One region of the Leptolyngbya sp. KIOST-1 genome, then DNA from elsewhere that is predicted to be linked to it. Evidence: predicted binding sites of a transcription regulator. Region 1 holds the regulator's gene; each other region holds the start of a gene.
What was found. The regulator NtcA, encoded in region 1, controls nitrogen genes in cyanobacteria. The targets are predictions, from matches to a motif close to TTTGTANNNNNNNNTACAAA.
Positions count from the first base shown of each region.

Region 1 (3,276 bases):
GCACCGCCATCACGGTGGGGTTGTAAATCAGGGTGCCCAGCACCTTGCCGGCTTCCAGGTCAGCGGGGATGAAGACGCAGCAGTCCAGCCCGGCATGGGCCGCGATCGCCGCCGTGGAGTTGGCCAGGTTGCCCGTGCTGGCGCAGGAGACCGTGGTGAACCCCAGTTCCTGGGCTCGGGTCAGCGCAACCGAGACCACCCGATCTTTGAAGCTGAGGGTGGGCATGTTGACGGCATCGTTCTTGATGTAAAGCTCTTTCAGGCCCAGACGCCGGGCCAGCCGAGTCGAGCGTACCAGCGGCGTCATGCCCGTACCTACATCGATGGGGGTGTCGGTGCTGACGGGCAGGAAATCTTTGTAGCGCCAGATCGACAGCGGCCCGGCTTGAATCGTGCTGCGCGTGACCCGCTGGCGAATGGCATCGTAGTCGTAGGCTACCTCAAGGGGGCCAAAGCAGACATCTTCACAGACGTGCTTAGCACCCAGGTCGTAGGTCTCACCACACTCTCGGCACTTCAGGTTCGAAAAGGTGGGCTGGGTAGCGGTGGAGCGTTCGATGGACTGCGTCATAGCGGATTCTCTTAGGTGGTCTGGAGCAGGTGTTTTTGACATTTCGAATTTGTTATTCAGAACCTAGCACCGAAGTCAAACCCTGGTCAAACATACCCGATTTTTTTAGTCGGGTATGTGTAAGATCCTGATGCAGAATGGTTTGACATCTTTGATCAAGTCTGTTTTGGCCAAACTCCAGTCCGTCGCGGTAGGTGCCCAAGCGCGGTTCGGTTCTGGAGCTTTCGCACGGAACCCCCTGCCGATTTAGCTCAAGCTGGACTCAGCTAACCTTTGGTGGCAGAAAAACCTCTTCGGAACACAGTAAGGTAGCCTGCTATACAAACGCCTCCTGGGCAGTTGAGGTTAAGTGATTTAAAGTCATGGAACGTTTGCATTATCTAATGTGCCAGACCGACTAAACTGCTCTATGCTTGGTGCCCAAGGTAGTCTGTACTGAAGGCCTGGCCCTGGTCTCAGCGGTGTAGGTAGCGCAGCAGTTTCATTGCAGATGCCCACGGTGATGCTCTTAGCAGAACGTTTATGGTAGTGACCCAAGATAAGCCGCTTGCCAACGTCTTTCGTCAGCTCTCTGGGGGTGCATTTCCCCCTGTCGTTGAGTCCTACGATCGGGGCAAGACTATTTTTTTCCCGGGCGACCCGGCAGAGCGGGTTTATTTTTTGCTCAAGGGCGCGGTTAAGCTGTCGCGGGTATACGAGGCCGGGGAAGAGATCACGGTAGCCCTACTGCGGGAGAATAGTGTCTTTGGTGTGCTGTCGCTGATTACAGGCAACCGGTCCGATCGCTTCTATCATTCCGTAGCGTTTACACCGGTTGAGCTGTTGTCGGTGCCCATCGAGCAGGTCGAGCAGTCCCTCGAAGAAAACCCTGAGCTGGCCCTGCTGATGTTGCGAGGGCTGTCATCGCGAATTTTGCAGACTGAGATGATGATCGAAACCCTGGCCCACCGGGACATGGGATCACGCTTGGTAAGCTTCCTGCTGATTCTCTGCCGCGACTTTGGCGTACCCAGCCAGGATGGCATCACCATCGATCTCAAACTTTCTCACCAGGCGATTGCTGAGGCCATTGGGTCTACTCGGGTGACGGTCACCCGCCTCCTGGGCGATCTGCGCCAGGAAGGTATGATCTCAATATATAAAAAGAAAATTACTGTGCACGATCCGGTTAATCTAAGTCAGCAGTTTACTTAAGCCAGCGGGGTTCGAGTCCGGGGCTGGGGCTTGACCAGCCAGGTCGACTGATTGGCAAGACTAGGGCACTAAGGTCCAAACCCATGCAGTAGAGTAAATGCAAACTCCCCTGTGGCAGGTGCATGGTTTCTGGTTACGTACTGATTTTTGCGGTTCTGATCCTGGGGGGGGTGATTGCCACCCTGGGCGATCGCGTAGGCAGTCGGGTCGGCAAGGCCCGACTGAGTTTATTCAACCTTCGCCCCAGGCAAACGGCCACCCTGGTCAGCATTGCCACCGGCAGCGTAATTTCGGCCTCTACCCTGGCGCTGCTGTTTGGGGTGAGCAGCCAGCTGCGGACCGGAGTTTTTGAACTGGGGCGGATTCAGGATGACTTGGCCACCGCCGAAGCCAACTTGGCCCAGGCCCAGGCCGCTCAGGAAAACGTCGAGGCTGATTTGGAGTCCGCCACCAGGGAGCGCCAGCGAGCCCTGGGTCGGCTTCAGGAGGTGAATGAGTCGCTCAATCGAGCCGTAGCGCAGCAGGATGCCACGGAGGAACAGCTGCGCCAAACCCTGGGCCAGCTCGACACCGTCTCGCAGCAGGCAGAAACCCTGCGGCGATCAACCGCGGCGCTGCGGGTCGATCGCGATCGCCTGCTGCAGCAGCAGGCCACCATTGGTAGCCAGATTGCCCAACGCGATCGCGCCATCGCCGAACTGGACCAGCAGATTGCCCAGCGCGATCGCGCCATCGCCGAGCGTGAACAGCTCTTGGCCAGCCTGGAAGCCGAGCAAGAGTTCCTGGAGCAGCAGGTGGCGTCCCTGCAAACTCAGTTTCAGGGTCTTTTTCGTGGCAACATTGCCCTCAACCGCAACCAGGAAATTTTGTCGGGCCAGGGGCGGGCTGAAAATCGAGCTCAGGCGGAAGAGTTTGTCACTGAATTTTTGCAGCAGGCCAATCGTTTGGTCTCCCGCGCGATCGCCCCGGGTACCTTCATTGACCAGCAAATTTTGCTGATTGGCAATCGTGAAGTCGAAACTCTGATCGATCGTCTGGCCACGGGTGAAGACTACGTGGTGAGGCTGCTGTCGGCGGCCAACTACATCACGGGTGAACCCTGTGTCCTACAGCGGGGGGAGCCCTGTATTCAGGTGTTTATCGATGCAACCCCCAACCAGCAGGTGTACGCCCAGGGCGAGCGGCTAGCGACGGTCACCCTGGACCCACCACCCTTTGGCGATCGCCAGCTGGTTGAACGGCTCAATCTGCTGCTGGCTGCGACCCAGTTTCGGGCTCGCCAGGACGGTGTCGTGAGCGATTCTCTTCAGGTGGCCGACAATCGCCCCGAAACCATTCTCAACTTTCTGGAAGCTGTACAGCAGTCTGGGCAGGCCGTCGACTTTCAGGCCATTGCGGCTAGAGACATTTTCACGGCAGGACCTGTCCAAATTCACCTGGCGGCTGTGCGCGATGGCCGCATTCTGTTTCAAACCCGTCCGGTGAGTGGAGGGCTGGAAAACGGCGGCGAT
Region 1 covers NZ_JQFA01000004.1:1,879,915-1,883,190, reverse strand. The annotation lists gene thrC (threonine synthase) at 1-571, opposite strand, end outside; gene ntcA (global nitrogen regulator NtcA) at 1,094-1,765, shown strand; gene NF78_RS25230 (DUF3084 domain-containing protein) at 1,888-3,276, shown strand, end outside.

Region 2 (3,276 bases), 720 kb from region 1:
GCTGAGCCTCTAGCCCAGCCACAATCGGTGCCCCAGAATCGTAGTCAGCCCAGCGCAGCCGATACTGCACCCCGCTGTAGCGACCCTCGCGGGGCAAGAAATGCTCCAACAAACCCAGCCGCTGAATAATCAGCCCGGCCGTTACGGTTTGAATCGTGCGGTTTTGGGTGCCAATGGTGAGGTTGATCGTCTCGGTGCCGCTGGTACCACCAGAGCGCACCAAAAAGTTAGGAGCCTGGAACCGGGGCACTTTCTCTGGAGTTTCAGCTGATGGTGCCGTCAATGGGCTGGGGAAAGACGAACCTTTGGCAAGCAGACCCTGGGCAACGCCGGGCTGGCCCTGCACCATGGCCAAAAACTGGCGAATCGGCTCTAGACCTAGTCCACTCCGACTAGCGGGCTGCCCCGTTAGTCCCAGGGCACGGCCCAGGCGCTTGGCCATCAGCAAAAACAGTGGCGTGCCGAGGGCAAATTCTTCGAGGGGAATGCGACGCAGCAGCCCAGCCTCGCACTCCATTTGAAACTCAAAGTCAGAGACAAACCCCAGGTAGTGGCCCTGGAGTAGATAGGTGCGCATTAAACTGGCGGCATCGACAACTTCGAGTTGAGCAAAATCGGTTAAATTTAGCCCCAATTCTTGCATCCGCTTTTGCAGCATAATGCGACTGGGTACGCCCTCTGGGGGCAAGACCCAGGCATGGTCAGCTAGCTCTTTTAGGCTCAGCCAGGGCCGCTGAGCGAGCTGATGGCTGCTGGACACGATCAGCGAGTAGTGAACGGAGCCAATTGCTAGCCCCAACATTTCATCAAAAGTCGAAAAACTTAGATCTGAGACAGCAATATCGACCTCGCCAGTCTTAATGGCGCGATACAGCGGTTCAACGGCGTCAAACTGCAAACACTTGGTTTGTACATCGGGATAAATCCGGCGATATTTGTATAGTACCGATGGCAGCCAGTTGCTCAGCACGTCGGGCATGCAGCCAACTTTTAAGGTGCTAAATTTCCCCTGCTTAATTTCTTCAATTTCAGCCACCAGGCGGCTTTCTAAATCCACCAGACCGGGGCCTTCTTCGAGCAGGTATTCTCCTGCCTGAGTCAGCTCTATGCGCCGCCCTAAGCGCCTGAATAAAGGAGTTTCAAGCTCAGACTCTAGACATTTAATTTTGGCGCTGACCGCAGGCTGGGTTAAATTTAGGGTGTCTGCTGCTTCAGTAAAACTGAGACAGCGAGCGACTTCTAAAAATACTTTTAACTGGTAAATTTCCATGTCGCCTGGCTCACCTAAAATTGTTGTTTAGAAATAGACTAAATTTTGCAATCGCCCCTCATTCAATCATATTCTTTACTGAATCTGTTACAGGAAAAAGCAATGCCAAAACCTTGTCCAAAAATGCTTTTTGGGTATCCAATGGAGCCAACAGTTTTATCTCATTTAGTTTTTTGATGAGTGTATAGAAGGCTGTGATGGGCAAACCGTAGCTATTGCTACAAACTACATTGATTGACTTTGAGGATCTCCTTTAAGCTAGGGTGCGAAGGCCCAGAAGCCAAGGATTAGCTATCAATCTTTAAGCATTAGCTAATCCCCAACAATTTGATTCACTGCCGTTTAAACCGAGGACGTGGTTACGTGAACATTCAGTATCTTAAAACTGATTTTCTAGTTGTTGGCGGTGGTACCGCTGGCACGATGGCAGGCATTAAGGCCAAGCAGGCCAGCCCCGAGAGCGACGTGCTGATTTTAGAAAAAGCCAACATTCGCCGCAGCGGGGCGATCGCCATGGGCATGGACGGGGTCAACACCGCCGTCATCCCTGGCAACTCTACCCCCGAGCAGTACGTGCGCGAAATCACCATCGCCAACGATGGCATCGTCAACCAGAAAGCTGTTTACGAAACCGGCCGGTTGGGCTTCGAGGTGATTCAAGAGTTGGAGAGCTGGGGCGTCAAGTTTCAAAAAGACCACGAGGGCAACTACGACCTCAAGCAGGTGCACCGGGTGGGCAAGTACGTGCTGCCCATGCCCGAGGGCAAAGACCTGAAGAAAATTTTGGCCCGCCAGGTGAAGCGTCACAAGGTCAACGTCACCAACCGGGTGATGGCCACCCGCGTCATGGTGCAGAACGGTCGCGTCACCGGGGCCGTGGGTCTGGACGTACGCAACGGCAATATGGTGGTGATTCAGGCCAAAGCGGTGGTGCTGTGTACTGGAGCCTGCGGTCGTCTGGGGCTGCCCGCCTCGGGCTACCTCTACGGCACCTACGAAAACCCCACCAACGCGGGCGACGGCTATTCCATGGCCTACCACGCCGGGGCCGAGCTGACCAACATCGAGTGCTTCCAGATCAACCCGCTGATCAAAGACTACAACGGCCCCGCCTGCGCCTACGTGGCCAGCCCCTTTGGCGCTTACACCGCCAACGCCGAGGGCCACCGCTTCATCAACTGCGACTACTGGAGCGGCCAGATGATGCTGGAGGTCTACAAAGAGCTGCACTCGGGCAAAGGTCCGGTACACCTGAAGATGTACCACCTCGACGACGACACCATCAACGAAATCGAAACCATTCTGTGGGACAACGAGCGCCCCAGCCGGGGCCGCTTCCACGCCGGGCGGGGCGAAAGCTACCGCACCCACGGCGTCGAGATGAATATTTCTGAAATTGGCCTGTGCAGCGGCCACAGCGCCTCGGGCGTCTGGGTGAATGAGCGAGCTGAAACGACAGTCCCCGGCCTCTACGCCGCGGGCGACATGGCCAGCGTGCCCCACAACTACATGATCGGAGCCTTCGTCTACGGCCGGATTGCTGGTGAAAACGCCATGGACTACGTGCGCGACCTGGAGCATGTGGAACCTGACGCCGACTTTCTCGCCGCCGAGCAGACCCGCATCTACGCCCCGCTCCAGCAGCCCGACGGCGTGCCCCACACCCAGATTGAGTACAAACTACGCCGCCTGGTGAACGACTACCTGCAGCCGCCCAAGTCGCCCAACAACATGGATATCGGCCTGCAAAAATTCGTCGCCTACGAAGAAACCCTCGGCCTGATGGGTGCCCGCGACCCCCACGAGCTGATGCGCTGCATGGAGGTGCACTTCATCCGTGACTGCGCCGAAATGGCCGCCCGCGCCTCCCTGTTCCGCAAAGAGACCCGCTGGGGCCTCTACCACTACCGCCTCGACTACCCCGAAAAGAACAACGAAGAGTGGTTCTGCCACGTCAACCTGAAGAAGGGTGAAACCGGCCACATGGAGCTGTTTAAGCGCCCGGT
Region 2 covers NZ_JQFA01000004.1:1,160,450-1,163,725, forward strand. The annotation lists gene NF78_RS22160 (LysR family transcriptional regulator) at 1-1,270, opposite strand, end outside; gene NF78_RS22165 (fumarate reductase/succinate dehydrogenase flavoprotein subunit) at 1,634-3,276, shown strand, end outside.
Region 2: the regulator NtcA is predicted to act here: its motif matches at 1,476-1,495, upstream of NF78_RS22165 (fumarate reductase/succinate dehydrogenase flavoprotein subunit).

Region 3 (3,276 bases), 540 kb from region 1:
TCCCCCAGCAGCACCAGCGGATAGGTAATCCCATCTTCAGCGGAGCCGTAGCGGACCAGGCCGGGGCCTGCGGATACCGCCGGGGCAGGCCACACCGCCGGGCAGCCCAGATCGGCCAGGCGCGCCTTCACCACCGCCTCTGCCGCCGGGGGCAGAGGGCCAATAATTGCGGGTCGGCCTGGCTTGAGCACCCCCGCCTTTTCAAAGGCGATATCGGCCAGGGTAGGGCCCAGCCGCTGCCAGTGCTCCCGACTCAGGGAGGTAATCACGCTGACCAGGGGCGCATTCACTACGTTAGTGGCATCGAGCCGTCCCCCCAGCCCTACCTCCATTACCACTACATCGACGCCAGTCTCGGCAAAGTGCAGCCAGGCGGCGGCGGTCAACACCTCAAACTGGGTTGGCGAGGGCAACGCCGGGTCGATGGCGGCCACCACCTGGTGCAGCCGCTGAATTAGCGCTTCGGAGCGAATTGGCAGGTCGTTCACCGCAATTCGCTCTCGCCAGCTCACCAGGTGGGGCGAGGTGTAGCGCCCCACCCGGTAGCCCGCCGCCTTCAGCACCGCCGACAGGTAGGCGCACACCGACCCCTTGCCGTTGGTCCCCGCCACGTGCACCAGCGGCACCTGGTCCTGGGGGTTGTCCAGGGCCGCCAGCAACCGCTGAATGCGCTCCAGGCCCAGCTCTACCCCAAAGCGTCCGAAGGGGTCGAGCAACGCCTGAATCTGCCGATCTGGCCCTGCTTCGGGGGGCTGATCCTGGGGAGGCTCATAATCTGGAGGTTGCGTCACGGCCATCGATTATCTTCCTGGGGAAAGCGTTTACCAAAAGGGGATCAGATCTGCGATCGCCTCCAGAGTTGTCTGGCAGCAGCAAACCACATCGCCGTCGCCAGAGAGGCCAGCACCTAACCCACCTCCACAAAGCATTAGCTATACCCGATACCCGACACCTAACGCCTGACATCTGACACCCTAGCCAAAGTGGTTACACCTCCGCCAACCGATACTAGCAGCAACAAAACTCCCCACAAAAAAGGCGCAGCATTCGGCTGCGCCTGAGCTTGAGTTGTCACCTATCGGTACAGCCAGGCAAGCTACACGGCCTCGGTGTTTTTCTCCCCGGTTCGGATACGCACAATCTCATCGACGGGGCTGACAAAGATTTTGCCATCGCCAATTTCACCCGTGCGGGCGGCGGAAATAATCTTGTCGACCACAATGTCCACCTGGGCCTCTTCAACCACAATCTCAATCTTGAGCTTTTGCAAAAACTCTACGGTGTACTCAGAGCCGCGGTAGCGCTCGGTTTGCCCTTTCTGGCGACCAAAGCCGCGCACCTCTGAAACGGTCATGCCGACGATACCCGCATTGACCAGGGCAATTTTGACCTCATCGAGCTTAAAGGGGCGAATGATGGCTTCTATTTTTTTCATAGATCAAACAAGGTGCTTCAGCGATTTTTGTTTAGCTTCGGTCTATGTTTATCGGGCTTGCCCCCTAGAATACTGCATCACTCGCTACAAAAGTGGAGGAGAGCAGGCGGCAGCCAGGGTGACAGCAGCCCTAGAGCGCATTTCAAGCCCTAGCGAGCGTTGTTCAGCAGCGGCTTCATGATCAAAAAGCCGGCCCCAAAGGCGCTGACCACAATGAGCAAAATGGTGGCCGCCAACCACAGTCCACTCAGATCTTTGGGGCGCTGGCTCAGCTGCCCGGGGCGGTTGGGGTCGATGCGCTCTTCGGTGTAGTAGCGCTGGGGCATCGGGGCAGGAGGGCGTTGGGGGGGCTTCTTCGCGGCTTTTTTAGCCTTGGGCTTCTTCACCATCTGGGTCAACTGGGTGGCCAGGGTGGAGACCCCCTCGCCCACCGACTCAGACAGCCGCTCGGGCAAAGACACCGACGGTTCCTCATCCATCGGCGCGGGGGCCATGGGCATGGGGTAGGTGGGGGCGATCGCCTGGGCTTCCAGGTTGACAGGCCCGCTGGCAGCCACCTCCAGGGGCTGGGGCTGGCTCACCTCGATCGCTTGCTTGAGGCGGGCCGCCGAGTCGGCAAAGCGAATCATCTCCTGGCGCAGCACCTGATTTTGCTGATTCAGCTGCTGATTTTGGTGGGTGAGCGAATCGACCATAGCCTGGGTCGCCCGCAGCTCTGTGGCCAGCTCACGGTACACCGAAATGGGCACCGAAGGAGCCTGCCGACCGCCCTGGGGGGCCTCCGGGGCAACGGTCCCTGGATACGTAGATTCGGAAGAAAAAGGTACGTTCATGATGACGGTAGAAGGGGCGTTGGAGAGTAAAAACAAGGCTGAAATTTGGTCTGCCCAAGGGTAGTTCAAATTTCAGCGCGTGCACCAGCTTTGGTCAAAAAAGTTTTGTCGCCAGGTCAGTGGGGCTGGTTACGACCGACGCAGGGCGATGGGAGGCTGACAAAACCTACCACAGACCGCACCAAGACCAAAGCTGGCCTATAGTTTACGTGTATTATCGAAGATCCGCTACTGTCTCACCCGCAGACGCTAGGTCCAGACTCGATCCAGCAACAGGTGGACGAGTACTCGGTTGAAGAGAGCGCAAATGAAGAGAGCGCAAATGAAGAGAGCGCAAATGAAGAGAGCGCAAATGAAGAGAGCGCAAATGAAGAGAGCGCAAAAGAGGTTATCTTTTTTTGAAAATCCTGGTTAGCAATCCTGGATCTGGCGTTGACCGCGGCTACCCCGTAGCCAGGGCGGCGGCGATCGCCCCACTGTCTGCCACAAACCCAAAGCACTGGTTGACGTTGTATACCGTGGCCTGGGCGCAGTAGTCGGGGGACGTGGTGGCGCTGCAGTCCCGCAGCAAAATACAGTCGTAGCCAAGGAAATTGGCGTCCTGCAGGGTGGCCATGACACACTGGTCCACATTCACCCCGGCAAACAGCAGGGTGGTTTTACCGAGATTGCGCAGAATGCTATCCAGGGGCGTGTCCCAAAAGCCGCTCATGCGGTACTTATCGACCCAAATGTCCTGGGGCTGAGCCTCTAGTTCATCCACCACCGCCGCGGCCCAACTGCCCTTAGTCAGCACCGGGGCACCGTTGGCCGGCAGGGGGTCACCCAGGCCAACCCCGGTCCCGCTGGGGTTGTAGACGTGCCGCAGCCCGGCGCTGATGTTGAGCAGATCAGGCCGATTGCCCCAGTTCACCCACACCACCGGCACCTGGGCCGATCGCAGCTGGGGCAGCAGGGTTTGCAGCGGCGGAATCGCCCGCCGAGCCGGGGCGACATCGACCCCAATGC
Region 3 covers NZ_JQFA01000004.1:1,335,602-1,338,877, forward strand. The annotation lists gene NF78_RS23030 (bifunctional folylpolyglutamate synthase/dihydrofolate synthase) at 1-797, opposite strand, end outside; gene NF78_RS23035 (P-II family nitrogen regulator) at 1,097-1,435, opposite strand; gene NF78_RS23040 (hypothetical protein) at 1,585-2,268, opposite strand; gene NF78_RS23045 (cysteine hydrolase family protein) at 2,711-3,276, opposite strand, start outside.
Region 3: the regulator NtcA is predicted to act here: its motif matches at 1,507-1,526, upstream of NF78_RS23035 (P-II family nitrogen regulator).